DNA from 3 places in the Dorea sp. AM13-35 genome. Region 2 is predicted to be linked to each of the others. Evidence: predicted binding sites of a transcription regulator. Region 2 holds the regulator's gene; each other region holds the start of a gene.
What was found. Region 2 encodes Rex, which represses fermentation and respiration genes when NADH is low (regulators of the CRP and FNR family bind a similar motif). Its sites were predicted from a motif close to ATTGTTAANTANTTAACAAT; they were not measured.

Region 1 (10,381 bases), on a different contig from region 2:
CCGCAGGACGGAGAAATCTTCTTTTCCGCAGGAGATCTCCAGAGAATGTCTGACGACTTTAAAAATGCAGTGGAGAACACTGCGCGGGACAAAGGCGGAAGCCTTAAGATTTCCGCAGAAGAAAGAAAGATTGAGAATGGATTTGTTCTTGCCTATGGCGGGATAGAAGAGAACTGTACTTTACAGGCAATGTTCGATGAGAAAAAAGACGAATTGTCTGACAAAGTATACCATATATTATTTGCGTAACGCGTGACAGGAGGAAGTAACATGAGTGAACAGTATACCTACGCGGTTGCGCGCATACGTGCACTGGAAGTGTCACTGTTTTCAAACAGCACGATCGACCAGCTGATTGCATGCCAGAATTATCATCAGTGCCTGCAGTTCCTGGAAGAGAAGGGGTGGGGAGGCACAGATACTTCCGGAGATGCAGAGGCGATACTGACCAGAGAGGAAGAGAAAATCTGGGAGGTAGTGAAGGATCTTTCCATTGACATGGAGAACTTTGCAGTACTTTCCTATCCAAAACTTTTCCATAATCTGAAAGCTGCGATCAAGGAAGTATGCACGGAGAAAAAGAACCGGCACATTTTCTATGATGATGTAGCGATTCCGGGGGATGAGATGCTGGAGATCGTAAGAGAGAAAGCGTTTACCAGACTTCCGGACTACATGCAGCATGTGGCAGCGGATGCTTATGAGACACTGCTTCATACAAGAGATGGTCAGTTGTGCGACGTGATGATCGACAGAGCAACGCTGGATGCCGTATATGCGGCAGGTAAAGCGTCAAAAGCCCAGATCATCCGGGATTATGCAGAATCAACGGTTGCAGTTGCAGATATTAAGATTGCAGTGCGATCACAGAAAACCGCGAAATCTATAGACTTTATGAAAAGGGCAATGGCGGAGTGCGACAGTGTCAGTGTGGATCAGCTTTCCAAAGCGGCACTTTCCGGTAAGGAAGCGCTTCGTGATTATCTGATGGGAACGGCATATGCAGAAGGTGCGCAGGCACTTCTGGAATCTCCATCCGCATTTGAACGGTGGTGCGACAACCGGATCATCCAGACGATCAGCCCGCAGAAATATAATGCATTTACAATAGGACCGGTAATTGCCTATGTAATTGCAAGACAGAATGAAATAAAAACGGTACGAATCATTCTTTCCGGTAAGCTTAACGACCTGCCGGATGATTCTATTCGGGAAAGGGTAAGGGAAATGTATGTATAAGATTGCAGTATTAGGCGATTATGACAGCATCTACGGCTTTGCTACACTGGGGCTTGACACATTTCCGGTTACTACCCATGAAGAAGCTGCCGAAGAGCTTCACAAACTGGCAACAGGTGGTTACGGAATTATTTATATTACAGAAGCCTGGGCCGATCAGTTAAAACATGAAATTGCAAGATATCAGGAAGAAATCATCCCGGCGATCATCCAGATTCCTGGCATTGCCGGTAATACGGGAGCAGGAGTCGCGGGCGTTAAGAAGTCTGTGGAAGTGGCTGTCGGTTCTGATATTCTGTTTTCGCAACAATAAAATAAGAAATGGAGGGTGATTCGTCCAAATGAGTACAGGTACGATTAAAAAAGTAGCAGGACCGCTGGTCATCGCATCCGGAATGCGAGATGCTAACATGCGTGACGTTGTACGTGTTAGTGAAAAGCGTCTGATTGGAGAGATCATCGAGATGCACGGTGATGAGGCATCAATTCAGGTATACGAAGAAACATCAGGACTTGGACCGGGAGAACCGGTAGAATCAACAGGGGCACCAATGTCAGTAGAACTTGGCCCTGGTCTGATCACAAGCATTTATGATGGTATCCAGCGTCCTCTGGATGATATTATGAAGATTTCGGGAAATAACTTACAGCGTGGTGTTGAAGTTGCTTCCCTGAAGAGAGACAAGAAATGGGAATTTGTTCCGGTTGCAAAAGTCGGAGAAGAAGTTGGAGCGGGAGATGTGCTCGGTACTGTTCAGGAGACAGCAGTTGTTGAGCAGAAGATCATGGTTCCTTATGGAGTAAGCGGAACAGTCAAAGAGATCAAATCCGGTGAATTTACGGTAGAAGAAGTTGTTGCAGTTCTGGAGACGAAGGACGGAGACAAAGAGCTGACAATGATGCAGAAATGGCCGGTTCGTACAGGACGTCCATATGTGAAGAAACTACCGCTGGATGCACCGCTTGTAACAGGACAGCGTGTTGTTGATACATTTTTCCCAATTGCAAAAGGTGGAGTTGCAGCCGTTCCGGGTCCTTTCGGAAGCGGTAAGACAGTTATCCAGCATCAGCTTGCAAAATGGGCAGAAGCTGACATCGTAGTTTACATCGGTTGTGGAGAGCGTGGAAATGAGATGACAGACGTTCTGAATGAGTTCCCGGAACTGAAGGATCCGAAGACAGGACGTTCCCTTATGGAAAGAACCGTTCTGATCGCGAACACATCCGATATGCCTTTCGCAGCCCGTGAGGCATCTATTTATACAGGTATTACGATTGCAGAGTATTTCCGTGACATGGGATATTCTGTAGCATTGATGGCAGACTCTACATCCCGTTGGGCAGAGGCACTTCGAGAGATGTCAGGACGTCTGGAAGAGATGCCTGGTGAGGAAGGTTACCCGGCATACTTAGGTTCCCGTCTGGCAGAGTTCTACGAGAGAGCCGGACGTGTAGTTTCCATCGGTAAAGATGCAAGAGAAGGTTCCCTGTCCGTAATCGGAGCCGTATCTCCTCCGGGTGGTGATACATCAGAGCCGGTATCACAGGCAACCCTTCGTATCGTTAAGGTATTCTGGGGACTGGATTCCGCACTGGCATATAAGAGACATTTTCCGGCTATTAACTGGCTGACCAGTTATTCGCTGTATCTGGATAATATGAAAGACTGGTTTAATGAAACCGTTGCTCCGGACTGGATGGATGACCGTCAGAGAATGATGAGCCTTCTGACAGAAGAAGCAGCACTGGAAGAGATTGTACAGATGGTAGGTATGGATGCATTGTCTCCGTCTGACCGTCTGAAGATGGAAGCAGCAAGATCTATCCGTGAAGATTTCCTGCATCAGAACTCTTTCCACGAAGTAGATACTTACACACCACTTCGTAAACAGTATCTGATGATGAAACTGGTTCTTGCATTCTATGATCAGGCTTCAGAAGCTCTGAACAAAGGTGCATCCATGAAAGATCTTCTTGTAATGGATGTCAGAGAGAAAATCGGTCGTTATAAATATACATTAGCTGAAAATATTGAGACAGAATATGAGAAGATCATGGATGAACTCGGTAAAGAAGTAGCAGGAACGATCGGGAAGGAGGACTTCTAATTATGCCAAAGGAATATAGAACAATACAGGAAGTTGCCGGACCGCTGATGATGGTAAAAGGTGTAGAAGGCGTTAAATACGACGAGCTTGGTGAAATCGAACTCGCAAGCGGAGAAAAACGACGCTGTAAAGTACTGGAAGTAGATGGAGATGACGTAGTAGTACAGCTCTATGAGAATGCTGCCGGTATTAACTTAAGTAACAGTAAAGTACGTTTCCTCGGACGAAGCATGGAACTTGGTGTATCTGCGGATATGCTGGGACGTGTCTTCGATGGACTGGGACGTCCGATTGATGATGGACCGGAGATTTTGCCGGAGGAAAGAAGAGATATTAATGGTCTGCCTATGAACCCGGCAGCCCGCGTGTACCCGGAAGAGTTTATCCAGACAGGTGTATCTGCCATTGATGGTCTGAACACATTGGTTCGTGGACAGAAACTGCCAATCTTCTCTTGTTCCGGTCTGCCACATTCCCAGCTGGCAGCCCAGATTGCAAGACAGGCAAAGGTACGTGGAACAGATGAGAAATTCGCCGTTGTATTTGCTGCAATGGGTATTACATTCGAAGAGTCTAACTACTTCATCGAGTCATTCAAAGAGACAGGTGCGATTGACAGAACCGTTCTGTTTATCAACCTTGCAAATGACCCGGCTGTAGAGCGTATCGCAACTCCTCGTATGGCACTGACAGCAGCAGAATATCTGGCATTTGAAAAAGATATGCACGTTCTGGTTATCCTGACAGATATCACGAACTATGCAGATGCGCTGCGTGAAATTTCCGCAGCGAAGAAAGAGGTACCTGGACGTCGTGGATATCCAGGATATATGTACACAGACCTTGCAACAATGTATGAAAGAGCCGGACGTCAGAGAGGTAAAGACGGAAGTATCACTATGATCCCAATCCTGACTATGCCTGAGGATGATAAGACACATCCTATTCCTGATCTTACCGGATATATCACAGAAGGTCAGGTAATCTTAAGTCGTGAGCTGTATCGTAAAGGATTACAGCCGCCGATTGATGTATTACCGTCTCTTTCCCGTCTGAAAGATAAAGGTATCGGCGAAGGCAAAACAAGAGCAGACCACGCCAATACGATGAACCAGTTATTTGCTGCGTATTCCCGTGGAAAAGATGCAAAAGAACTGATGACAATCTTAGGAGAAGCTGCCTTAACAGAGATTGACCTGAAATATGCAGAATTTGCAGAAGCATTTGAAAAAGAATATGTTTCCCAGGGATATGACAACGATAGATCTATTGAGGAGACACTGGAAATTGGCTGGAAATTATTGTCTATGCTGCCAAGAGCAGAGTTGAAACGTATCGACGACAAATTCTTAGACCAGTATTATGGAAAGCAATAATCAGGTAATGGAAATAAGGAGGTAGCGAATGGCATCGAAACAGATCACTCCTACCCGGATGGAACTGACCAAGACGAAGAAGAAGCTTGTTACAGCAAGAAGGGGACATAAGCTCCTGAAAGACAAGCGTGATGAGCTGATGCGTCAGTTTCTGGAGCTGGTAAAGGAGAACATGGCACTTCGTCAGAAAGTAGAAGCCGGAATCCTCTCTGCAAATAAGAACTTTGTTATAGCCAAAGCCGGAATGGATGAGGCTACGTTGAATACCGCACTGATGGCACCAAAACAGGAAGTAAATCTGGAAGTAGGCAATAAAAATGTTATGAGCGTTGACATTCCTGTGTTCAATACGAAGACAAGGACTGCTGATGCCAATGATATTTATTCTTATGGATTTGCATTTACATCCAGTGATCTGGATGGTGCTGTAAAATCACTGGCGGACATTCTGCCGGATATGTTGAAACTTGCGGAGACAGAAAAAGCATGCCAGCTTATGGCGGCTGAGATCGAGAAGACAAGACGTCGTGTAAATGCGCTGGAGCATGTGACAATTCCGGAGGCTCAGGAGACAATCAAATACATCACGATGAAGCTGGACGAGAACGAGAGAAGCTCTCAGATCCGTCTGATGAAAGTAAAAGATATGATGCTTGAAGAAGCACATCACTACAGCGAAAGAGCTTAGAATGAAAAGGCGATACAAAAGATGTGTCGCCTTTTCGTTTCGCGTAGAGAATAAGGCGGAACGGAACATCGGCATCATGGAAAAGGGAAGAGATACAAATGAATTTGACGGATTTCAAATACATTATTGAAATAGATAAAAGAGGATCGATTTCACAGACTGCAAAAGAGATTTACATTGCGCAGCCAAACTTAAGCAAAGCAATTAAAAATGTAGAAACAGAATTTGGCATACAGATTTTTAAACGCTCCTCAAAAGGAGTACAGGCGACAAGAGACGGACAGAATTTTCTGGAATATGCCAGAAAAGTCATCCGGGATGTTGATGAGCTAAGGGAACATTATGGAAAAGAACGCAGTGAAAAGCTGACACTTCGATTTTGTGTGCCCCGGGCCAGCTATATTGCGCATGCTTTTGCCGAGTATATCAGCAACCAGGATGACCAGATGGAGATGGATGTGGATTTCCGGGAGACAAGTACGATGACGGCAATCGACAGTATCGGTCAGAATGGATATGATCTTGGAATTATACGGTATCAGCGGAGAAAGCAGGAGGATTACCAATCGCTTCTTCAGCTTCGGAATCTGGAAATGCAGGTGATCAATGAATTTGATTATTTACTTTTGACTTCCGCAGACGGAGAACTTGCAGAAAAGGATTTTCAGTCTCCGGGAGAATTATCGGACGGAGTAGAAATCTTACATGGAGATTCCAGGCTCCCGAACGGAGAATATATTGAATTTTACCGGGAAGGAAGGGAAGCCTATCATCCGAAAAAGAAAATATATATTTTTGAAAGAGGAAGTCAGTTTGATATTTTAAGAGAAGTGAAGAACAGTTATATGTGGGTATCTCCGCTGCCGGAAAAGATGCTGGAACGGTATCATCTTGTGCAGAAGGAAGTCGGATTTCTAAGACATAAAATGAGGGATGCACTGATATATAAAAAAGGATATGTGATGAATCAGAAAGAAAAAGAATTTCTTGAGCATCTGAGAAGGAAAATTGAAGAAATATAATTGTCTAGAAGAAAGAAGGTGTGCCTGAGGGTGCATCTTTTTTTAGGATATATAAAATTCTATATGGAAGACATCGGATATTGATATAAACATATCAATAATTTCTATGATATAATATACAATAAATTGATAAAAAATAGCCAATATCAGGGGAAAATGAACAAAAAGGAGGATGAGGATATTATGTTAGATACATCGTATTATGAGAAAGCAGATGAAATCATAGCAAGACACACAAGAGAAGAACGATCATTGATCCCGATTATCCAGGATATTCAGGAGGAGTACAGATACCTGCCACCGGAACTTCTGACATATGTGGCAAAACAGATCGGGATTACGGAAGCAAAGGCGTACAGCGTGGCAAGTTTTTATGAGAATTTTTCTTTCGAGCAGAAAGGCAAATATGTCATTAAAGTCTGTGATGGAACAGCCTGTCATGTGAGAAAATCCATTCCGATCCTGGAACGTTTGTATAAGGAACTCGGATTAAATGATAAGAAGCATACATCAGACGATCTGTATTTTACTGTGGAGACGGTGTCCTGTCTGGGGGCATGTGGTCTGGCACCGGCGATTACAGTAAATGATGTTGTGTATCCTAAGATGTCACCGGAAAAAGTAGTGGATCTGCTGAAAGAGTTGAGAGGAGAATAACATGAAGATAGAGAACAGAACGGAATTAAAAGAATATCGTACTGAATGTCAGAAGCGGCAGCGTGCGAAATGTCGCGTTTTGATCTGCGGTGGAACAGGATGTCTGGCCGGGGGTTCAGATAAAATTTACCAGAAAATGCTGGAACTGACAAAGAATGACGGGAATGTATCGGTGGAGTTCGGCGCAGAGATTGCACATACCAAGGTTATGAAGAGTGGTTGCCACGGATTCTGTGAAATGGGACCGCTGGTGAGAATCGAACCACATAATTATTTATATATTAAAGTGTCGCCGGATGATTGTGAAGAGATCTATCAGAAAACAATCTGCGAAGGAAAATCGATTGAACGTTTGTTATATCATATGGACGGACAGGTCTATGCTTCACAGGAAGAGATCCCATTTTACGCAAAGCAGACGAGACTTGTATTGAAAAACTGCGGACATATCGATGCCGATCACATCGAAGGAGCGATGGTGGTCGGAGCATATTCTGCATTAGAAAAAGCATTGTTTGAGATGACACCGGAATCCGTGATCGATATGATTTATGAGTCAAATTTAAGAGGACGTGGCGGTGCAGGATTCCGTACCGGACGTAAATGGAAACAGGTAGCATCCCAGAAGGAAAAGATTCGTTACGTAGTCTGTAACGGTGACGAAGGTGACCCGGGCGCATTCATGGACAGAAGTATTATGGAGGGTGATCCGCACCGCATGATCGAAGGTATGATGATCGCTGCATATGCGGTTCAGGCGCAGGAAGGATATATTTATGTCCGTGCCGAATATCCGCTCGCGATCCAGAGACTGGAGACGGCAATCCATCAGGCGGAAGAGATTGGAATTTTAGGAGATCATATCCTGGGAACAAACTTCAGCTTCCGTTTACATATCAACCGAGGAGCCGGAGCATTTGTCTGCGGCGAAGGAAGTGCGCTGACAGCATCTATTGAAGGCAAACGTGGTATGCCGAGAGTAAAACCGCCGCGTACAGTACAGCAGGGACTCTGGGCAAAACCTACAGTATTAAATAACGTTGAGACTTACGCAAATGTACCAATGATCATTCAAAACGGCGCAGAGTGGTATCTGGGTATCGGTACACCGGAAAGCCCGGGAACAAAAGCATTCGCATTGACAGGTAATGTAAGAAACACAGGACTTATCGAAGTGCCGATGGGAATTACTCTCCGGGAAGTTATTTATGATATCGGTGGAGGCATTCAGAACGGTAAAAAGTTCAAAGCGGTTCAGATCGGCGGACCATCGGGCGGATGTCTGACAGAGAAACAGCTGGACAGCAAGATGGATTTTGATTCGCTGGCGAAGATCGGAGCGATGATCGGTTCCGGCGGACTTGTTATTATGGATGAAAATACCTGTATGGTAGAAGTAGCCCGGTTCTTTATGAGCTTTACGCAGAGAGAATCCTGTGGAAAATGTGTGCCATGCAGAGAAGGTACAAAAAGAATGCTGGAGATTCTTGAAAGAATCGTAGCCGGAAATGGAAAACCGACAGATATAGATGAGTTGCGTGAACTGGCCGATATGATTGAGAGTACCGCGTTATGCGGACTTGGAAAGAGTGCGCCAAAACCGGTTATCAGTACATTGAATGCATTTGCAGAAGAATATAGAGAACATATTGAGGATAAGAAGTGTAAAACAGGGGTTTGTACAAATCTCAGACAGTTCCAGATTGATCTGGACATCTGTAAAGGATGTTCCAAGTGTGCAAGAAATTGTCCGGCTGGAGCAATTGAAGGTGAGTTGAAATCACCGTATCACATTAATCAGGAGAAATGCATTAAGTGCGGAGCCTGTATGGAACAGTGTCCGTTTAAGGCAATTTCTGTTGCCAGATAGGAGGAAACGTCATGGGAGTAATGACTATAGATGGAAGAAAAGTAGAATTTACGGATGAACCGAATATTCTTACCGTCATTCGTAAAGCAGATATTGATATACCAACCTTATGTTACCATTCAGAACTGTCTGTATATGGTGCCTGTCGTTTATGTACAGTAGAAAATGATAAAGGAAAAACATTTGCATCCTGTTCCGAACCACCGAGAGACGGAATGGTGATCTATACAAATACACCGCGCCTGATGAAGTATCGGAAATTAATTCTGGAGTTACTTCTGGCAGCGCACTGCAGAGACTGTACAACTTGTATCAAAAGTGGAGAATGTCAGCTGCAAAGCCTTGCGCACCGGATGGGTGTTATGGATGTCCGATTTGAAAATACGAAAGAATTACAGCCGATCGATGACAGTTCGCCGGCGATCGTGAGAGATCCGAATAAATGTATTTTGTGCGGTGACTGTGTACGTATGTGTGACAATGTGCAGGCAGTAAATGCAATTGATTTTGCATATCGAGGAACAAAAGCGCTGGTAACACCTGCATTTGATAAGAAAATTGCAGAGACCGACTGCGTGAACTGTGGACAATGCCGGGTTGTATGTCCGACAGGCGCAATCAGTATTAAGACCAACATGGATGTTATCTGGGATCTTCTTGCAGATAAAGATACTAAAGTGATCGCACAGATCGCACCGGCAGTCCGTGTGGCAGTAGGAGATCAGTTCGGTCTGCCGCGTGGCGAAAATGTTATGGGTAAATTGGTAAATGTCCTGCATCGTATGGGATTTGATGAAGTATTTGATACATCTTACGGTGCGGATCTTACAGTTATAGAAGAGTCGGAAGAACTTTTGAATCGGCTGGAATCCGGAGAAAAATTGCCACTCTTTACATCCTGCTGTCCTGCATGGGTAAGATATTGTGAAAACCGTTATCCGGAATTTGCCGAGAATCTTTCGACCTGCCGGTCACCACAGCAGATGTTCGGCGCTGTAGTACGGGAATATTATAAAGATCCGGAGAAGAATCTCGGAAAACGAGTGGTATCTGTATCTATTATGCCTTGTACAGCGAAGAAAGATGAGATTTTACGACCGGAATCTTCAACAAACGGTAAGCAGGATATCGATTATGTACTGACAACAACCGAGCTCGTTTCCATGATTCGCAAGTCTGGTATCCGTTTTGAGAATCTGGAAATTGAAGCGTCAGATATGCCATTTGGAATCGGATCCGGTGCCGGAGTGATCTTTGGTGTAACCGGCGGTGTGACCGAAGCGGTTTTGAGACGTCTGCGTAAAGGACATAACCGTGTAGATATGGATAATATCAAATTCAGCGGTGTGCGTGGAGAGAAAGGCCTGAAAGAAGTAGAATTTGATTACAACGGCAGAACCATTCGTGCGGCAATCGTAAGT
Region 2 (10,381 bases):
GATGACCTGAAGGAAAAGGTAAAAGAGCGTCACATCAAGGAACCGGCAGACTGCAGAGAAATTCTTATTGAGAGTATCAAAGAACAGATGGATGTTGGTGAGACTGCTTATGAATTTGAAGACAAGACTTCTGTTGTAATGATGATCGGTGTCAATGGTGTCGGAAAGACAACGACAATCGGCAAGCTCGCAGGAAAACTGCGTGCCCAGAATAAGAAAGTCGTACTGGCTGCTGCGGACACATTTCGTGCTGCTGCCGGTGAACAGTTAAAAGAATGGGCAAACAGATCGCAGGCAGAGCTGATCGGCGGTCAGGAAGGTTCCGATCCGGCATCCGTTGTATTTGATGCAGTTGCAGCCGCAAAGGCAAGACATGCAGACGTACTTTTATGCGACACGGCAGGAAGACTGCACAACAAGAAGAACCTGATGGAAGAGCTCAGAAAGATGAATCGTATCATTGACCGGGAATTTCCGGAAGCATACAGAGAGACGCTGGTCGTGCTGGATGCGACAACGGGACAGAATGCACTGCAGCAGGCAAAGGATTTTAATGATGTTGCGGATATTACCGGAATCGTACTGACGAAGATGGATGGAACAGCCAAGGGTGGTATTGCAGTTGCAATCCAGGCAGAACTTGGTATACCGGTGAAGTACATCGGTGTCGGAGAAACAATAGATGATTTGCAGAAATTTGATGCGGATGCATTTGTAAATGCGTTATTTGCGAAGGAAGACGAGAATTAGGAGGGCAACAAAGATGGAAAGTTTAACACTGGAAAGTTTTGAACAGGCGAGTGAGATCGTGAAAAAAGTTACACTGCCTACCAAGCTGGTTTACAGCGAGTATTTAAGCAAAGAGACAGGTGGTAAGATTTATCTGAAACCGGAAAATATGCAGTATACAGGCGCTTACAAAGTACGAGGATCTTATTATAAGATCAGCAGAATGTCAGAAGAAGAGAGAGAACATGGACTCATCACTGCTTCTGCCGGAAACCATGCACAGGGTGTTGCCTATGCAGCACAGCAGTTTGGCTGCAAAGCAACAATCGTTATGCCGACAGTTACACCACTTATCAAAGTCAACCGTACAAAGAGCTATGGAGCGGAAGTTATCCTTCATGGTGATGTTTATGACGATGCATGTGCGTATGCGCTGAAGCTTGCCGAAGAGAAAGGATACACATTTGTACATCCGTTTGATGATCTGGAAGTTGCAACCGGACAGGGAAGTATCGCAATGGAGATTGTACAGGAACTTCCTACAGTTGATTATATTCTTGCTCCGATCGGTGGTGGCGGACTGATCACAGGTGTATCAACACTTGCGAAGATGCTGAACCCAAAGATCAAAGTCATCGGTGTAGAGCCGAAAGCAGCAGCAAGTATGACTGCAGCATTTAATGCGGGTGAGCCGGTTACACTGGACAGCGCAGATACGATTGCTGATGGTACAGCTGTAAAACGTGTCGGAGAAAATATTTTCCCATATGCGAAAGAGAATATCGATGAGATTTTGCTCGTAGAGGACGATGAGTTGATCGGTGCTTTCCTTGATATGGTAGAGAACCATAAGATGGTTGTCGAAAATTCCGGACTTCTGACAGTTGCAGCGCTGAAACAGATGAACTTAAAAGGTAAGAAAGCAGTTGCAATCTTAAGCGGTGGTAATATGGACGTTATTACGATGTCATCTATCGTACAGCATGGTCTGATCCAGAGAGACCGTATCTTCTCTGTATCTGTACTCCTTCCGGATAAAGCCGGTGAGCTAGTGCGTGTTGCGAAGACGATTGCGGATGCCAAAGGTAACGTTATCAAACTGGAACACAACCAGTTTGTAAGCACGAACCGTAATGCGGCTGTGGAGCTTCGTATCACAATGGAAGCATTTGGAACAGAGCATAAGAATGAGATTCTCCAGGCACTGGAAGATGAAGGACTTCGCCCGAGAGAGATCAGTGCAAAACTGTACTAATGAAAAGAAATGCTGAAAGTATGATATAGAAAAACATGACTTTCTGCCAGGTCATCTGGTGGAAGTAATAATTGAATACAGAGATGCTACAGACATAAAAGCAGTATGGGTATAATAGGAGAAAACCTAAGATATTCATATTGCTTTTCTATTTTCCTCATAAAAATTATAATTTCTTCTTGACATACAATGTATGATTGTATACAATCATACATGAAGATTGAAAAAGAATCGTATTTGTTACGGAAAGAGAGATGACAGCAATGGAAGATAGAAAAGTATACCTTGATAAACACAGCAATCTGTTGCAGCTGGAAGAGCATATGTATCCGCTCGTAGATGTCGATAAACCGAATGTGTTCCGGAATCTGTTCCACTATGATGAGATCCCGAAGATTGCATTCAATGACCGTATTGTACCGCACAGTATGCCGGATGAAATCTGGATCACAGATACAACCTTCCGCGATGGACAGCAGTCCAGAACTCCGTACACGACAGATCAGATCGTAACGCTTTATGATTATTTTCACAGATTGGGCGGACCGAATGGAAAGATCAGACAGTGTGAATTTTTCCTCTACAGTAAAAAAGACAGAGATGCCGTTTATAAATGTATGGAGCGAGGATATAAGTTTCCGGAGATCACAAGTTGGATCCGTGCAAGCAAGAAAGACTTTGAACTTGTGAAAGAGATCGGTATGAAAGAGACCGGTATTCTTGTAAGCTGTTCTGATTATCATATTTTTTATAAACTGAAAATGACAAGAAGAGAGGCAATGAACCATTATCTTTCTGTTGTTCGTGAATGTCTGGAGACAGGAATTTCACCTAGATGTCATCTGGAAGATATTACACGATCTGATATTTACGGATTCGTGATTCCGTTCTGTCTGGAACTTATGCATCTGATGGAAGAATATAAGATTCCGGTGAAGATCCGAGTCTGTGATACGATGGGATATGGTATCAACTATCCGGGTGCCGTGATCCCAAGATCCATTCCGGGTATTATCTATGGCCTTCGTGTACATGCCGGAGTTCCGAGCGAACTGATCGAGTTCCATGGACATAACGATTTCTACAAAGCAGTCAGCAATTCTACAACCGCATGGCTGTACGGTGCAAGCAGTGTAAACTGTTCGCTGTTTGGAATCGGTGAACGTACCGGTAATACACCGTTGGAAGCTATGGTATTTGAATATGCACAGCTTCGCGGAACACTGGATGGCATGGACACAAGAGTGATCACAGAGATTGCAGAGTATTACGAGAAAGAGATCGGCTACAGAGTCCCGTCGAGGACACCGTTTGTCGGAAAGAATTTCAATGTTACCCGTGCAGGAATCCATGCGGATGGTCTGCTGAAAAATGAAGAGATTTATAATATTTTCGATACAGATAAATTCCTGAACCGCCCGCCACTTGTTGCAATTTCAAATACATCCGGTCTTGCGGGAATCGCACACTGGATCAATACTTACTTCGGACTGAAAGAAGAGAAGCAGGTTGACAAGAACAGCAAGCTTGTTGACAAAGTAAAAGAGTGGGTAGATAAGGAATATGAAAGCGGTCGTGTCACCGTCCTGACAGATGAAGAACTGTTAGGTGTTATTGATGAGGCGTGCAAAGAGCTTGGCATCCGTCTCAGATAACAACGAACAAATAGAGAGAGGTATAAAAATGATGGAATATCAGGATCAGTCTCTGAGAGGAAGAGTTTTTCAGAGACTGCGTGAAGATATATTAAATGGTAAATACAAAGAAAATGATGAGCTTAGGGAGATTTCCATCGGGGATGAACTGGGAGTCAGCCGTACACCGGTAAGGGAAGCTCTCCGTCAGCTTGAACTGGAAGGACTGGTACGGATCGTACCGAATAAAGGCGCTTATGTGACCGGAATTACAAGAAAAGATGTAGCAGACATCTTTAAGATCCGTTCGATGTTAGAAGGTCTGTGCGCCAGATGGGCAACTGATCATATTACGGATGAACAGATTGAAGAATTGGAAGAGATGCTTCTTCTGTCAGAATTTCGTCTGAAAAAGGAGCAGAGTTCTGTCGCAGAACAAGTATCCGAACTTGACGGAAGATTTCACAGAGTTCTTTACGAAGCATCGGACAGCCGTATATTAGAGCATGTCCTGACAGATTTTCATAAGTATGTGAAGCTGGCAAGAAAGACTTCTGTTGGCGAAGAACACCGGGCCGAAAAATCCATTCAGGAACACCGGGCAATTCTGGAAGCAATCAAACAGAAAGACGCAGACAAGGCAGAAGAACTTGCGAATCAGCATATCAAAAATGTAATGCAGAACCTGCATCTGGAAGAATAATAATCAGATAGAATATAGAAAATAACGTAGAAAGGGAGAAGAATATGGCTAAGATTAAAATGACAGTACCAATTGTGGAAATGGACGGAGACGAGATGACAAGAATCCTTTGGAAGATGATTAAGGAAAATCTTCTGGAACCTTTCATAGAGTTAAATACCGAATATTATGATCTCGGACTGGAACACAGAAACGAGACAGATGATCAGGTGACGATCGATTCGGCAAATGCGACGAAAAAATACAAAGTCGCTGTAAAATGTGCAACAATCACACCGAATGCCGCCCGCGTAAAAGAATATAACTTAAAAGAAATGTGGAAGAGCCCGAATGGAACGATCCGTGCTATCTTAGATGGAACGGTATTCCGTGCACCGATCGTTGTAAAGGGCATTGAACCTTGTGTAAAAAACTGGAAGAAACCGATTACCATCGCAAGACATGCATATGGAGATGTGTATAAAGGTTCTGAGATGAAGATTCCGGGAGCAGGAAAGGTAGAGCTTGTTTATACTGCAGAAGATGGCAGTGAGACAAGAGAACTCGTACATAATTTTGACAGTGCCGGAGTTGTACAGGGAATGCATAATATCAATCATTCGATTGAGAGCTTTGCAAGAAGTTGTTTCAATTATGCACTGGATACAAAACAGGATCTCTGGTTTGCTACGAAAGATACAATTTCCAAAAAATATGACCATACATTCAAAGATATTTTCCAGGATATCTACGATGCAGATTATAAAGACAAATTTGAAGAAGCAGGAATTACTTATTTCTACACACTGATCGACGATGCGGTTGCCCGTGTTATGAAATCCGAGGGTGGTTATATCTGGGCATGCAAGAATTATGACGGAGATGTTATGAGTGACATGGTATCATCTGCATTTGGTTCACTTGCAATGATGACATCTGTGCTTGTGTCTCCGGAAGGATATTATGAGTACGAGGCAGCACACGGAACCGTACAGCGCCACTATTACAAACATCTGAAAGGTGAAGAGACATCCACAAACTCTGTGGCAACAATTTTTGCATGGACAGGAGCACTACGTAAACGTGGTGAGATGGATGGAAACAAAGAGCTGATGGCATTTGCAGACAAGCTGGAAAAAGCAACGATTGATACAATTGAAAGCGGCAAAATGACAAAAGACCTGGCACTTATTACAACACTTGAGAATCCGACTGTGCTGAACAGCGAAGACTTTATTAAAGCAATTGCAGAAAAATTAAAAGAGGACTAAACTTTACATAGATTTTACGGAAAACAGATATACTTCAAACAGAACTATGGTATTTTTGTAAAAGGCAAAAAAGTAAAAGGCTTTAACTTCTCGCAGTCAAAGCCTTTTTGTATTATTTATCTTATGCAATAAGAACAGTAGTTTTGACTAAGATAATTTAGTCTTCAGCAAGAATTTCCCAGTTTTTATAAAGAGTTTCCAACTCTTCCGCAATCTGTACTTTCTCTTTGGCGAGTTCCTGGCATTTGACAGAGTTTGTGAAAATCTCTTCTTGTACCATAAGTTCATCAATTTCCCGGTCGCGGTCTTCGAGTACGCTGATGCGTTCTTCCGTCTTTTTTAATTCATTCTGGCGTTTGCGTTCCTTAGCCTGCAGTTCTTTTTGTTCCTGCCAGCTTAATTTGGAAGCGGAGACTTCACCGGAATCGGTGGAAGAATCAGAAGTCATATCGATATTTTCTGTATATGCAGCTGTGAGTTCTTCCTTTTTCTCCAAGTAATAATCGTAATTTCCAATGTAATTGACAAACGTATGATGCGTAAGATCCAGGATTCTTGTGGCTGTCTGATTGATGAAATAACGGTCATGCGAAACATAGAGCAGTGTTCCGGTATAATTATTCAGCGCTTTTTCCAGAATTTCTTTTGAGGTAATGTCTAAATGGTTGGTCGGCTCATCGAGGATCAGGAAGTTTGCTTCAGAGAGCATAAGCTTTGCAAGAGAAACACGTCCTCTTTCACCACCGCTTAAATCGGAAATCCGTTTAAAGACATCGTCTCCGGTAAATAAGAATGCTGCAAGCATGTTCCGGATCTGCGTATTTGTAAGAGTCGGGTAATCATCCGAAATCTCTTCAAAGATTGTCTTTTCCATATGGAGCACATGGTGTTCCTGATCGTAGTAGCCAATCTGGACATTCGTACCAAGGGTGAAAGTTCCGTTGTCTGCAGGGAGAACCTGATTTAAAATCTTAAGCAGAGTCGTCTTGCCGGTTCCATTATCGCCGATGATCGCAACGTGTTCGCCACGCTTGATCTCAAAACTGATATCTGAAAATAACGTCTGTGGTGGAAAGGCTTTACTTAAATGTTCTACCGTCAGTACATCATTACCGCTGATGGTTGCAGGTTCCAGCTTTAACTGAAAGTCTTTGTTTGTTTCTATCGGTTTTTCTACCGGTTTGATCTTCTCAAGCATTTTCTCACGGCTTTCCGCCCGTTTGATTGATTTCTCGCGGTTGAAAGAGCGGAGCTTTTCAATAACAGCTTCCTGATGCTTGATCTCTTGCTGTTGGTTGAGATATTCTTTGATACGCGCTTCGCGGATCTGCTGTTTTTTCTGAGAGTAATCAGTATAATTACCAGAATAAGTCATCAGTTTACCGTTTTCTATTTCGATGACTTTCGTTACAATCCGGTTCAGAAAATAACGGTCGTGTGAGACGATCAGTACTGCACCCGGATAATTTAATATGTAAGTTTCCAGCCACGTGATTGAATTCAAATCCAGGTGGTTGGTCGGCTCGTCCAGAAGCAGAATATCCGGTTTAGTAAGCAGAAGTTTGCCGAGAGAAACACGGGTTTTCTGTCCTCCGGAGAGCGTATTCACCGGTTTGGTAAATTCTTCTTCCTGAAAACCTAGTCCCTTTAAGACGCCAGTCAGTTCGCTTTCGTAAGCATATCCATTTTCGCGTTCAAATGCTGCGGTCAGCCGGTTGTAGGAGTCCATGTGGTCTTCCAGAGAGTCTCCACTTAAGTCCTTCATCTCCAGTTCCAGCTGACGGATTTTCTGTTCCATGGCAATGATATCTGCTTTTGCCGTGCGCACTTCTTCGTAGATCGAACGATCTGTATTCATGTCCTGATGCTGGGCGAGATATCCCATAGTCTTTCCTTTGGTCAGGATGACGGAACCACCATCTGACGGCAGTTCTCCGGCAATTATCTTGAAAATAGTAGATTTGCCGGCTCCGTTCGGGCCTACAAGGGCAGCTTTCTCATGATCTTCTATATGAAAAGAACCATCTTTCACAATGATTTCTTCACCAAATGTTTTGTTAATTCCATGACAGGCAAGTATCATAAAAAATTCCTCCTTATCTGTTCACATACGTTCTTATTATAGCGAAAACGTAATAAAAAAACTACTAAAAAATTGACTTTATTCATACAATTTTATATAATAACAGTTAGAATATATATGGGAAGGTGAAAAAATTGGATAATCGAGGAATATCACAGGCAGTCATCCGACGTTTGCCGCGATATTATAGATATTTAGGAGAACTCCTTGAAAATGGGGTAGAACGTATTTCTTCTAACGATCTGAGCAAAAGGATGAAGGTTACTGCGTCTCAGATTCGTCAGGATCTTAACAATTTCGGAGGATTCGGACAGCAGGGATACGGCTATAATGTCAAATATCTATATACAGAGATCGGCAAAATCCTGGGACTGGAAGAAGATCATAAGATCATAATCATTGGTGCAGGTAATTTGGGACAGGCACTTGCAAATTATGCAGCGTTTGAAAAACGTGGATTTATCCTGACCGGAATTTTTGATGTAAATCCGCGTCTGGAGGGAGTTGCGATTCGTGGAGTGCCGATCCGCATGATGGACGAGTTGAAGTCCTTTGTCCAGAAGAATGATGTAGAGATTGCTGTACTTACAATTCCAAAAGAGAAGGCAATCGAAGTTGCGAATATGCTTGTGGAGAACGGCGTGCGCGCGATTTGGAACTTTGCACATACGGACCTCAATATGCCGGATAACATCATTGTTGAGAATGTGCATTTGTCAGAGAGTCTGATGCAGTTATCTTATAACATCAGTCGTTATAATGAAGACCAGCGCAAAAAAGGAAAGAACTAGTAAAAGCAGACGTATAGAAACAGGCATGTGTATACAGGCTTGTTTTTATACGTCCTTTTTATATGATACCAGAGCAGAAAAGCCTGCATTCATGTGAGCTTGTCAGTAAGCGGATGTAAGATTTTGTGACTCCGCAGGTGTCATAAGTACGATTATATTAGGGAGATGAGCATATGAGGTTTTTACCGGATGGAGACAGTATGAAGGCGGCAGATAAGGATACGATAGAGAATCTCGGTATCCCATCACTGGAACTGATGGAACGTGCGGCGAGGAGTTGTATTGATTCCATGAAAAAGGAAAAGCTGGATTTTACAGATGTTCTGATTGTCTGTGGATCGGGAAATAATGGCGGAGATGGTTTTGCTATTGCGAGACTTTTAAAAGAAGAAGGATGTGCGGTTACTGTTTTTATGGCGGGGAATCCGGCACATTTAAGTGCGGAATGCCGGTATCAGTGGAAGCTTTTTGAAAGCATTGGAGGATCGATCCGCGACCACTACCCGGATGGCACATACAGCCTGATCATTGATGCTATATTCGGTGTTGGTCTGAGTCGGGAAGTAACCGGGCATTACCGGGAAGTTATCGAGTGGATGAATGAAGCGTCCGGAACAAAAGTTGCAGTGGATATTCCATCGGGAATCAATGCCGGAAATGGTTGTGTGCTTGGTATTGCATTCCGCGCAGATTATACAGTGACGTTTCAGGTTGAGAAGATCGGACTTATCTTTTATCCTGGAAAAGAATATGCAGGTAAAGTCACAGTGACAGATATCGGAATATCACTCCGAACGATGGAGAAGAACAAGAACATTGCATATCTGCCGGACAGAGAGGAATATATCAGAATGCTGCCGGACAGACCGGAAGATTCCAATAAGGGTACTTATGGAAGGCTGCTTGTGATCGCCGGAAGTAAAGGGATGAGCGGAGCTGCATTTCTTAATGCAATGGCAGCTTATCGGATGGGAGCCGGACTGGTGCAGATTTATACGGAGGAATCGAACCGGGTTATTTTACAGGCACTCCTGCCGGAAGCAATCATCACAACCTATACAGAATTTGACAAGGAAGAAGTGAAACGGCTTTTAAGCCACGCAGATGCGGTATGCATTGGTTCCGGACTTAGCAGATCCAAGACTGCAAAGAAGATTTTAAAAACCGTATTGTCCAATGTGGAAGTAGCATGTGTGATCGATGCAGATGGACTGAATCTGCTTGCGGAGCATTTGAAATATACAGAATATCTTACAGAAGGAAGTTTTATCCTGACTCCGCATATGAAAGAGATGTCCAGACTGACCGGACTTTCTGTTCCTGAAATCAGAGCTAACAGACAGCAGGTGCTGGAATCTCTGACGGAAGAATGGAACGTTACCTGTGTCCTGAAAGATTCAAGAACGTTGATCGGAGAGGCCGGGAAACGGACCTGTGTCAATACAAGTGGCTGTCAGGCGCTGGCAAAAGGCGGTTCCGGAGATGTGCTTTGCGGTGTGATCGCCGGACTTCTGGCACAGGGAATCAGTACATTCGAGGCGGCAACTCTCGGAACTTATATACATGGATTAAGTGGTGAAACAGCTGCGAGAGAGAAGAACCGTTACAGTATTCTGGCAAGGGATCTGCTTGAGAGCCTTGCAACAACGGACATTACAAATAGTAATTTATAAGGAGGAAGAACAATGAAAAATTATACAAGAGTGTGTGCAAGAATCAATCTGGATGCAATTGAATCAAACGTAGAGAATATGAAGAATAATTTACAGGAAAATGTTCCGATGATCGTTGTTATTAAGACAGATGCCTATGGACACGGTGCTGCTCAGGTAGCACATCTTCTGGAGCCAAAATCTTATGTATGGGGATTTGCAGTTGCTACATTAGATGAAGCAGTATTACTTCGTAAAGCAGATGTGACAAAACCGATCTTGAT
Region 3 (10,381 bases), on a different contig from region 2:
AGAAAGCATCCGGATTTTATTGTGATCACGGCAATCGGACAGGAACGGATCACGGAAGATGCTTTCAAGAAAGGGGCAAGTTATTATATTCTGAAACCGTTCCACAACGATACGGTGATAAAAAGGATAAAAAATGCCGGAGAGAATATGACAAAAAATATAAAGCCGGTTGCGAAAGAAGGCGGTGTGCTTCCGGCACAGCCGCAGATGCAGCTTGAAAACCGGGTAACAGATATGATCCATGAAATCGGAATCCCGGCGCATATCAAAGGGTATCATTACCTTAGGGATGCGATCATCATGGCAGTGGAAGATATGGATGTGCTAAATGCAATCACAAAAGTGCTGTATCCGACAGTTGCCAAGATGCATCAGACAACAGCAAGCCGCGTAGAGCGTGCAATCAGACATGCGATCGAGGTCGCATGGAGCAGAGGAAAACTGGATACACTGGATCATCTGTTTGGATATACGGTGAGTACTGGAAAGGGGAAACCGACAAATTCAGAGTTCATAGCACTGATCGCAGATACGATTCGATTGGAATATAAGAACAGATAACACTTTTCTTCTTGACAAAAATACGATATAATGATTGTATATCGTGGATCGAGAGGAAGGGAAGCAATATGAAAAAAATACTATTTGTAGCTTCAGAGTCAGTACCATTTATCAAGACAGGTGGATTAGCCGATGTAGTTGGATCACTGCCAAAGTATTTTGATAAAGATAAATATGATGTACGTGTTATGTTACCGAAGTACATGTGTATGAAAGAGACATGGAAAGAGAAGATGGAATACGTCACACATTTTTATATGGATCTGAACTGGAGAAAACAATATGTAGGAATTCTTCAGATGAAATATGAGGGAATCCTTTTTTATTTCATAGATAACGAATATTACTTTAATGGTTTCGCACCATATGGAGATACCTATACAGATGTTGAGAAGTTCGCATTCTTCTCAAAAGCAGTTTTAAGTGCACTGCCGCTTATTGATTTCAGACCGGATATCATTCACTGTCATGACTGGCAGACAGGACTCGTTCCGGTATACCTTGATAATTTCCGCTATGGTAATGAGTGGTATAGAGGAATCAAGACAATCATGACCATTCACAATCTGAAGTTTCAGGGCACATGGGATACGAAGCGGATTCGTGACATCACGGGACTGCCGCAGTATTATTTCGCACCGGATAAGCTGGAAGCATATGAGGATGCCAATTATCTGAAAGGTGGAATTGTCTATGCAGATCGGATCACAACCGTAAGCAATACTTATGCAGAAGAGATTAAGATGCCATTCTATGGAGAACGCCTGGACGGTCTGATGAATGCAAGAGCGAACTGTCTGTCCGGTATTGTGAACGGAATCGATTATGAGGATTATAATCCGAAGACAGATCCAAGCATTGTGAAGAACTATGATGTATCGAATTTCCGGAGAGAGAAAATCAAGAACAAGACAGCGCTTCAGGAAGAACTGAATCTGGAGAAGAACCATAAGACGATGATGATCGGTATCGTTTCCAGACTGACTGACCAGAAAGGCTTTGACCTGGTAGCATATGTGATGGACGAGCTCTGTCAGGATGCTGTGCAGATCGTGGCACTCGGTACTGGCGAAGAACAGTATGAGAATATGTTCCGTCATTTTGCATGGAAGTATCCGGATAAAGTATCTGCGAATATTTATTATTCCGAAGAGATGTCGCATAAAGTATATGCATCCTGTGATGCATTCCTGATGCCGTCACTCTTTGAACCATGCGGACTGAGTCAGCTTATGAGCTTAAGATACGGAACAGTTCCGATCGTAAGAGAGACCGGAGGACTGAAAGATACTGTAGAAGCATATAATGAATATGAAAAGACAGGAACTGGATTCAGCTTTATGAATTATAATGCACATGAGATGCTTGGAACAATCCGCTATGCAGAGCGTATCTATTATGATAAGAAGAGAGACTGGAATAAGATTGTAGAACGTGGCATGAAACGGGACTTTTCATGGAAGAATTCTGCAAAACAGTATGAAGACTTATATGAAAGCATGTAGAAGTTTGCAGGAACATAGATCATGAAACATTCACAGGTATCATAGTGAATGAGTTCTAACCACAATATTATATAATAATGTATTAAAAAGAGAAAACATCCTTTCTGTTCATATGAATGAATATGAATAAGAAGGATGTTTTTCTTGCATTTTATGCAAATTTGTTTTATCGTATATAATAAAGCCTTTATAGGAATAATTATATATTTACATAGAGGGAAAAGGAGATTATATGAAGATTAAAGACATTTTAAAAGAAAAGACACCACACATATCTTTTGAAGTATTTCCACCGAAGACAGATGCCGGATTTGCAAGTGTATTATCTGCTACGGATCAGATTGGTGCATTAAAACCATCTTACATGAGTGTAACTTATGGAGCAGGTGGAGGAACCAGCAAGAATACGGTAAATATTGCATCACATATCAAGGACGACTTGGGACTTACCAGTCTGGCGCATCTGACATGCGTTTCTTCTACAAAAGAACATGTAGCACGCGTAATTGACGAGTTGAAGAAGAATAATATTGAAAATGTTCTGGCACTCCGTGGGGATATTCCGAAGGAATCTGAATTTCCACTTCCGAATCATTACAGATATGCATATGAGCTGGTTGAAGAGATCAAAAGCAAGGGTGATTTCTGCATCGGAGCTGCATGCTATCCGGAAGGTCATGTGGAAGCAGAACATAAGAAAGATGACATTTATAATCTGAAGAAAAAAGTAGACTGCGGTGTGGATTTCCTTACAACACAGATGTTTTTTGATAATACAATTTTCTACAATTTCTTATATAGAATCCGTGAAATCGGAATTGCGGTTCCGGTTGTGCCGGGAATTATGCCGGTAACAAAAGGCAACCAGATGAAGAGAATCAGTGAGATGTCCGGAACAGTGCTGCCACAGAGATTCCGTGATGTACTGGATCGCTTCGGCGAAGATCCGAAAGCAATGCAGCAGGCCGGTATTGCATATGCAACCGATCAGATTATTGATCTGTTTGCAAATGGAATCAATCATGTGCATGTATATTCTATGAATAATCCGGCAGTAGCAACAGCAATTATGCACAATTTATCTGATATCGTAAAAAACGGATAGGTGTGATAGTGAATGGATAACAGAACCAAAGAAGCAATCCGCTATCTTGGATATGGAAGACAGGAAGCGGATGAACAGACGCTTGGATTGGTGGCAGATGCGTTCAGAGAACTGGATGAAACTGCGAAACCGAGAAGCATATATCGTACATTTGAACTTCAGTGGAAGCAGACAGATACGATCCGGATAGAGATGATGGAAATACATAGCAGGAATCTTTCAAAGAATCTGAAAGGCTGCCGTCAGGTCGTTCTGCTGTGCGGGACACTGGGGATTGAAGTGGACTATCTCATTAAGAGATATTCTTATACGGAAATGGCAAAAGCTGTTGTAATGCAGGCGTGTGCAGCAGCACTGTTAGAAGAGTATTTGGATGAGAGGCAGGAAGAGATACGCACAGAGATGGAAAAACAGGACTTGTATCTGCGCCCGCGATTCAGCCCGGGATACGGTGATTTTTCCATTCTTCACCAGCGAGAGATTTTAACATTGATGGAGGCATCGAAGAAGATTGGTCTGACGATGACAGAAAGCAGTATGCTCACACCGACAAAATCAGTAACCGCTTTGATCGGTCTTAGTACGACGCAGGAGAACTGTCATCAGAAAGGTTGCGAGGTCTGTGGAAAGAAGGACTGCATTTATCGCAGAGAATCATAGAAAATCAAAGATAAAGGAGCAAGAATATGCTATTAGACAGGCTGGGGAAAGAGCTTTTGTTTTTTGATGGAGGAACAGGAACTCTTTTGCAGGAAAATGGATTAAAACCGGGAGAACTTCCGGAAACATGGAGCATTGAGCATCCAGATACAATGGTTCAGATTCATAAAAAATATTATGAATCTGGAAGCGATATTGTACTGAGTAATACATTTGGCGCAAATGCATTGAAGTTTCACGATTCGCAGTATTCATTGGAAGCGATTGTGAATGCTTCTGTTGCAAATTTAAAGAAAGCGGCAGAAGAAGGTGTTACGGATGGAAGAGAAGTGTATGCAGCACTTGATATCGGACCGACCGGTAAATTATTAAAACCAATGGGAGATCTGGACTTTGAGGATGCCTATAATGCATTTAAAGAAGTTACCATTTATGGAGAAAAAGCCGGTGCAGACCTGATCCACATTGAGACAATGAGCGATACTTATGAGGTGAAAGCGGCAATACTGGCTGCAAAAGAGAATACATCACTACCTGTATTTGCAACGATGATCTTTGATGAAAAAGGAAAACTTCTCACAGGTGGAGATGTTCCGTCTGTAGTTGCGATGCTGGAAGGGCTCCGCGTAGATGCACTCGGTATTAACTGTGGTATGGGACCGGAACAGATGATGCCGATCCTTGATGAGATTTTAAAATATACTTCCGTTCCGGTCATTGTCAAGCCTAACGCCGGACTTCCGAAACAGAAGGACGGAGAAGTTTATTATGATGTAGATCCGGAAGAATTTTCCGAATATATGATAAAGATTGTTGAGAAAGGCGCTGCTGTGATCGGAGGCTGTTGCGGTACAACACCGGAGCATATCCGTCAGATGATTGCAAGAGTGAAAGCATCCGATGCATGGAACAGAAGAAAACTGCCGGAAGTTTGTGAGAGAACGATCGTATCTTCCTACGGAAAAGCAGCATTTTTAGGTGAGAAGCCGCTGATCATCGGAGAGCGTATCAATCCAACCGGTAAGAAAAAGTTTAAACAGGCGCTCAAAGATCACGACATGGATTATATTCTGCGTGAAGCGATTTCCCAGCAGGATCATGGAGCACATATCCTGGATGTCAATGTCGGACTTCCGGATATTGATGAAGTAGAGATGATGCGTGAAGTTGTCATGAATCTGCAGAGTATTACAAGCCTGCCACTTCAAATCGATACAGTTGACCAGCAGGCAATGGAAGCCGCTATGCGTATCTATAACGGAAAACCGATGGTAAACTCCGTGAATGGAAAGCAGGAGTCCATGGATCAGGTATTCCCGCTGATCAAAAAGTATGGCGGAGCAGTAGTAGCGCTGACAATCGATGAAGACGGGATTCCACAGACAGTTGAAAAACGTGTGGAGATTGCCGGAAAGATCATTACAGAAGCAGCAAAATATGGTATCCCAAAGAAAGATATTGTTGTCGATGTTCTTACAATGACGATCAGTTCAGAACCGGAAGGCGCCCGGATCACATTGGAATCTCTGAGAAAAGTCAGGGAGATATATGGAGTCTGTACGGTGCTTGGAGTATCGAATATTTCATTCGGACTTCCATACCGCCCGGCAGTCAATTCCAATTTCTACACAATGGCAATGCAGAACGGTCTGAGTGCAGGAATTATCAATCCTCTGTCAGAAGATATGATGCGTTCATACTATTCTTATTGTGCATTGATGAATTATGATGAGAACTGTGAAGAATATATCAGACAATACGGAAGCGTAAAGGCAGACAAACCTGTTGCCAAAGATACGCAGATTACGCTCAAGAGTGCAATTGAAAAAGGCTTAAAAGAAGAAGCGCATCATGCAGCCTATGAGCTTGTAAAGACGATGGCACCGCTTGATATTATCAATGAGGAGATGATTCCGGCTTTAGACGGAGTTGGAAAAGGATTTGAAAAAGGTACGGTATTCCTTCCGCAGCTTTTGATGAGTGCAGATGCCGCTAAGATTGCATTTGCGGTATTGAAGGATGAACTGGCAAAGAGCGGCACAGAAGAAGAGGAAAAAGACAAGATCATTCTTGCAACTGTAAAAGGAGATATTCACGATATAGGCAAGAATATCGTGAAAGTACTTCTTGAAAATTACAGCTTTGATGTTCTGGATCTTGGAAAAGATGTACCGCCGGAATTGATTGTTGAGACAGCAGTAAAAGAAGATATTAAACTGGTTGGATTAAGTGCGCTTATGACGACAACTGTAGTCAGCATGGAAGAAACGATCAGACAGCTCAACAAAGAAAAGCCGGATTGTAAAGTTATGGTAGGCGGTGCAGTCCTAAATCAGGATTATGCAGACCAGATCCATGCAGATTTCTATGGAAAAGATGCAATGCAATCCGTATACTATGCACAGAAAGTATTCGGACGGGAATAGACAGATAAGAAGATTCATAACAATAGAGCAAACATAAAACAAGTCACAGCTAGGAGGAAGAAACATGGCATTAATATTACCTGAAAAATATGACCCTCATCTTTCGGTAAGAGAGACGCAGGAAGCAATCAAGTACATTCGCGACACCTTTCAGAAAGAATTTGGAAAAGAGATGAATCTGGAAAGAATTTCAGCGCCTCTTTTCGTTACGAAGAAGAGCGGACTGAATGACAATTTGAATGGTGTGGAGCGTCCGGTACAGTTTGATATTGCAGGGATCAAAGGAGAAGAAGTAGAAGTTGTACAGTCTCTTGCAAAATGGAAACGTATGGCCCTTCATGAATATGGCTTCAAACCAGGCGAAGGACTTTATACAAATATGAATGCAATCCGCCGCGATGAAGAACTGGATAATCTTCATTCCTGTTATGTTGACCAGTGGGACTGGGAGAAAGTAATTACAAAAGAAGAGCGTACAGTTGAGACATTAAAAGATACCGTGCGTACAATTTTCAAAGTAATCAAACATATGGAGCATGAAGTATGGTATAAGTATCCACAGGCAGTGAAACATCTGCCGGACGGAGTGACGTTTATCACTTCTCAGGAGCTGGAAGACCGTTATCCGGATAAGACACCAAAAGAACGAGAAAATCTGATTACGAAAGAATACGGTTGTGTATTTGTTATGCAGATCGGTGACAAGCTGGCAAGCGGGGAGCCGCATGATGGTCGTGCACCGGATTATGATGACTGGCAGTTAAATGGAGATATCCTATTCTGGTTTGAAAATCTGAACTGTGCACTGGAGATTTCCAGCATGGGTATCCGTGTAGATGAGAAATCTCTTGCAGAACAACTAAAAAAAGCCGGATGCGAGGAACGCAAAGAACTGCCGTATCATAAGATGCTTTTAAATGGAGAATTGCCGTATACGATCGGTGGAGGTATCGGTCAGTCAAGACTTTGTATGCTGCTTCTGGATCGTGCCCATGTCGGAGAGGTTCAGGCAAGTATCTGGCCGGAAGAAATGAAAAAGACATGCAAAGAGCATAATATCGTATTACTGTAAGTTGTATTTAATTCTGTACATGCGGGAATATTGACACTGTATTAACGATTTTTTATACTTAAAGGAGTTTATGAGAAATCCTATCAGGAAAGAGAATCAGGAGGATGTGTCAATATGATCAGAGGATTAGATACGACAGTCAAACGTTTGAGACGGAAAGTATTCGAAGAAGTTGCAAGACTTGGCTTCGAGGCAAATGATGAGACGCTTTGTGACGACATGGAAGCAATTCCATATGCTATGGTGAATGAAGAAAGCCCTGTTTACAGGGACAGCATTTACAGAGCCAGAGCAGTTGTCAGGGAGCGTCTCCGTCTTGCTATGGGATTGTCACTCCGTCCGGAGAACAAACCGGTTCATCTGACTGCCGGTGTGGAGGCGAGTAATATTTCGGACAAATACTATGAGCCGCCGCTTATGCAGGTCATACCGTCAGCGTGTGCAGCATGTGAGGAACGTGGATATGAAGTGAGCAATATGTGTAAGGGCTGTCTGGCACATCCGTGTATGGAAGTCTGTCCGAAGAGTGCGATTTCCATGGTAAATGGTAAATCTCACATTGACCAGGAAAAATGCATCAAGTGTGGAAAATGCAAATCCGCCTGTCCGTATGACGCAATCTCCTGTAAGGCAAGACCTTGCAAAATGGCATGTGGTGTAGGAGCAATTGAGTCAGATGCTATGGGAAGAGCTTACATTAACAATGATAAATGCGTATCCTGCGGAATGTGTATGGTAAACTGTCCGTTTGGTGCGATTTCTGATAAATCGCAGATTTTCCAGTTAGCGCATGCACTGAAAGATGGTGAAGAGATTGTTGCCGAGATTGCTCCGGCATATGCAGGACAGTTTGGAGATAATATCACGCCGAGAAATCTAAAAGCGGCACTCAAGGAACTTGGTTTCTCGGAATTTTATGAAGTTGCACTTGGGGCAGATATTGGTGCAGTTGCGGAGGCGCACCATTATGTGGAAAAAGTTGTGACAGGAGAACTGCCGTTCCTTCTTACATCTTGCTGTCCGTCATGGGCGATGCTTGCTAAGAAGTATTTTCCGGACCTCATTGATCAGGTATCACAGGAGTTAACGCCGATGGTTGCGACTGCACGTACGATCAAGCAGAAGCATCCGAATGCCAAAGTGGTATTCATTGGACCGTGTGCGGCAAAGAAGCTGGAAGCGATGCGCCGGGATGTGCGAAGTGATGTGGATTTTGTTATTACATTTGAAGAACTGCAGGCAATGTTCGATGCTAAGAATATTGACCTGACACAGTATGAAGCAGAATCGTCTTTCCATGATGCGACCGGAGCAGGAAGAGGGTATGCAGTAGCAGGAGGCGTTGCAGAGGCAATCGAGAAATGTATCCATGAGTATTATCCGGATGTAGAAGTAAATATCGAACATGCGGAAGGACTGGCTGAGTGTAAGAAGATGCTTGCTCTTGCAAAAGCAGGACGCATGAACGGATGTCTGATTGAAGGAATGGGATGCCCAGGAGGATGCGTGGCAGGTGCAGGAACAAATATTCCGGTTCCGAAAGCGCAGAAGAATATCAAAGAATTTGTAAAAGCATCCACGAAAAAACTTCCGCCAAAAGAATTGGCAGAGATTGAATTAAAGTAAAAAAGAAGAAATGTGCAAAGATGCCTGTCGTTGACAAACGGCGGGTATCTTATTATAATTAGGAGATAGTGAGTTTGGAGGAGGAAATTATGCAAAAATACGGAGTAAATGAATTACGTAGAATGTTCCTTGATTTTTTTGAAAGTAAAGGACATTTGGCTATGAAAAGCTTTTCACTGGTGCCGCACAATGACAAGAGTCTGTTGCTTATCAATTCCGGTATGGCGCCGTTAAAACCATATTTTACAGGACAGGAGATTCCACCAAGAAAGAGAGTGACAACCTGTCAGAAGTGTATCCGTACAGGAGATATCGAGAATGTAGGAAAGACTGCAAGACACGGTACTTTCTTCGAGATGCTTGGTAACTTTTCGTTTGGAGATTATTTTAAACACGATGCAATTCACTGGACATGGGAGTTTTTGACAGAAGTTGTAGGTCTTGATCCGAATCGTCTGTATCCATCTGTTTATCTTGAGGACGATGAAGCGTGGAAGATCTGGAATGAAGAGATTGGGATTGCACCGGAGAGAATCTTCAAGTTTGGCAAGGAAGATAACTTCTGGGAGCATGGTTCAGGTCCTTGTGGTCCATGTTCAGAAGTATATTACGACCGCGGTGAGAAATATGGTTGCGGACGTCCGGATTGTACAGTAGGATGTGAATGTGATCGGTACATGGAAATCTGGAATAACGTATTTACACAGTTTGACAATGACGGACACAACAACTACACAGAACTTGAACAGAAGAATATTGATACCGGTATGGGACTGGAGCGTCTTGCATGTATTGTGCAGAATGTAGATTCTATGTTTGATATCGATACAATGAAAGCACTGCGCGACCATGTATGCCGCATTACAGGTGTATCTTATGGAACAAGCGATGAGACAGATGTTTCTCTCCGTGTTATCACGGATCATATCCGTTCTGTCACGTTTATGATCTCTGACGGAATTATGCCGTCCAACAGTGGAAGAGGTTATGTGCTGCGGCGTCTGTTGCGTCGTGCCTGCCGTCATGGACGACTGCTTGGCATTGAGAGAGCATTCCTCGTAGAACTGGCACAGACTGTTATCGATGGTTCCAAGGATGGATATCCGGAACTGGAAGAGAAAAAAGACTTTATTTTCAATGTCATTGCAAAAGAAGAAGCGCAGTTTAACAAGACGATCGATCAGGGACTGTCTATTCTTGCTGACATGGAAGCAGATATGAAAGCAGAAGGTACAACCGTACTTTCCGGAGAGAATGCATTCAAGCTTTATGATACTTATGGATTCCCGGTGGATCTGACAAGTGAGATCCTGGAGGAAAAGGGACTGACATATGATAAAGAAGGCTTTGAAAAAGCACAGAAAGAACAGCGCGCGAAGTCCGAAGGAACTTTTGGAACACACAGTTACAGTGGTACAGACGCAAG

Region 1: a site for Rex is predicted at 6,513-6,532, ahead of DW152_RS11920 (complex I 24 kDa subunit family protein). Genes of this name have one in related genera too.
Region 3: a site for Rex is predicted at 7,359-7,378, ahead of DW152_RS09920 (4Fe-4S dicluster domain-containing protein). Genes of this name have one in related genera too.

The regions. Positions count from the first base shown of each region.
Region 1 covers NZ_QUCZ01000011.1:23,654-34,034, forward strand. Annotated here, with positions in the region: gene DW152_RS11885 (V-type ATP synthase subunit E) at 1-249, shown strand, start outside; gene DW152_RS11890 (V0D/AC39 family V-type ATPase subunit) at 271-1,239, shown strand; gene DW152_RS11895 (V-type ATP synthase subunit F) at 1,232-1,552, shown strand; gene DW152_RS11900 (V-type ATP synthase subunit A) at 1,581-3,347, shown strand; gene DW152_RS11905 (V-type ATP synthase subunit B) at 3,350-4,723, shown strand; gene DW152_RS11910 (V-type ATP synthase subunit D) at 4,752-5,411, shown strand; gene DW152_RS11915 (LysR family transcriptional regulator) at 5,510-6,433, shown strand; gene DW152_RS11920 (complex I 24 kDa subunit family protein) at 6,617-7,090, shown strand; gene DW152_RS11925 (NADH-quinone oxidoreductase subunit NuoF) at 7,092-8,960, shown strand; gene DW152_RS11930 ([FeFe] hydrogenase, group A) at 8,972-10,381, shown strand, end outside.
Region 2 covers NZ_QUCZ01000001.1:549,579-559,959, reverse strand. Annotated here, with positions in the region: gene ftsY (signal recognition particle-docking protein FtsY) at 1-750, shown strand, start outside; gene ilvA (threonine ammonia-lyase) at 764-1,984, shown strand; gene DW152_RS02715 (2-isopropylmalate synthase) at 2,248-3,639, shown strand; gene DW152_RS02710 (GntR family transcriptional regulator) at 3,668-4,321, shown strand; gene DW152_RS02705 (NADP-dependent isocitrate dehydrogenase) at 4,366-5,571, shown strand; gene abc-f (ribosomal protection-like ABC-F family protein) at 5,729-7,654, opposite strand; gene DW152_RS02695 (redox-sensing transcriptional repressor Rex) at 7,789-8,445, shown strand; gene DW152_RS02690 (NAD(P)H-hydrate dehydratase) at 8,619-10,118, shown strand; gene alr (alanine racemase) at 10,131-10,381, shown strand, end outside.
Region 3 covers NZ_QUCZ01000008.1:63,600-73,980, reverse strand. Annotated here, with positions in the region: gene spo0A (sporulation transcription factor Spo0A) at 1-561, shown strand, start outside; gene glgA (glycogen synthase GlgA) at 630-2,066, shown strand; gene metF (methylenetetrahydrofolate reductase [NAD(P)H]) at 2,299-3,171, shown strand; gene DW152_RS09935 (vitamin B12 dependent-methionine synthase activation domain-containing protein) at 3,184-3,831, shown strand; gene DW152_RS09930 (homocysteine S-methyltransferase family protein) at 3,858-6,257, shown strand; gene asnA (aspartate--ammonia ligase) at 6,322-7,329, shown strand; gene DW152_RS09920 (4Fe-4S dicluster domain-containing protein) at 7,444-8,955, shown strand; gene alaS (alanine--tRNA ligase) at 9,045-10,381, shown strand, end outside.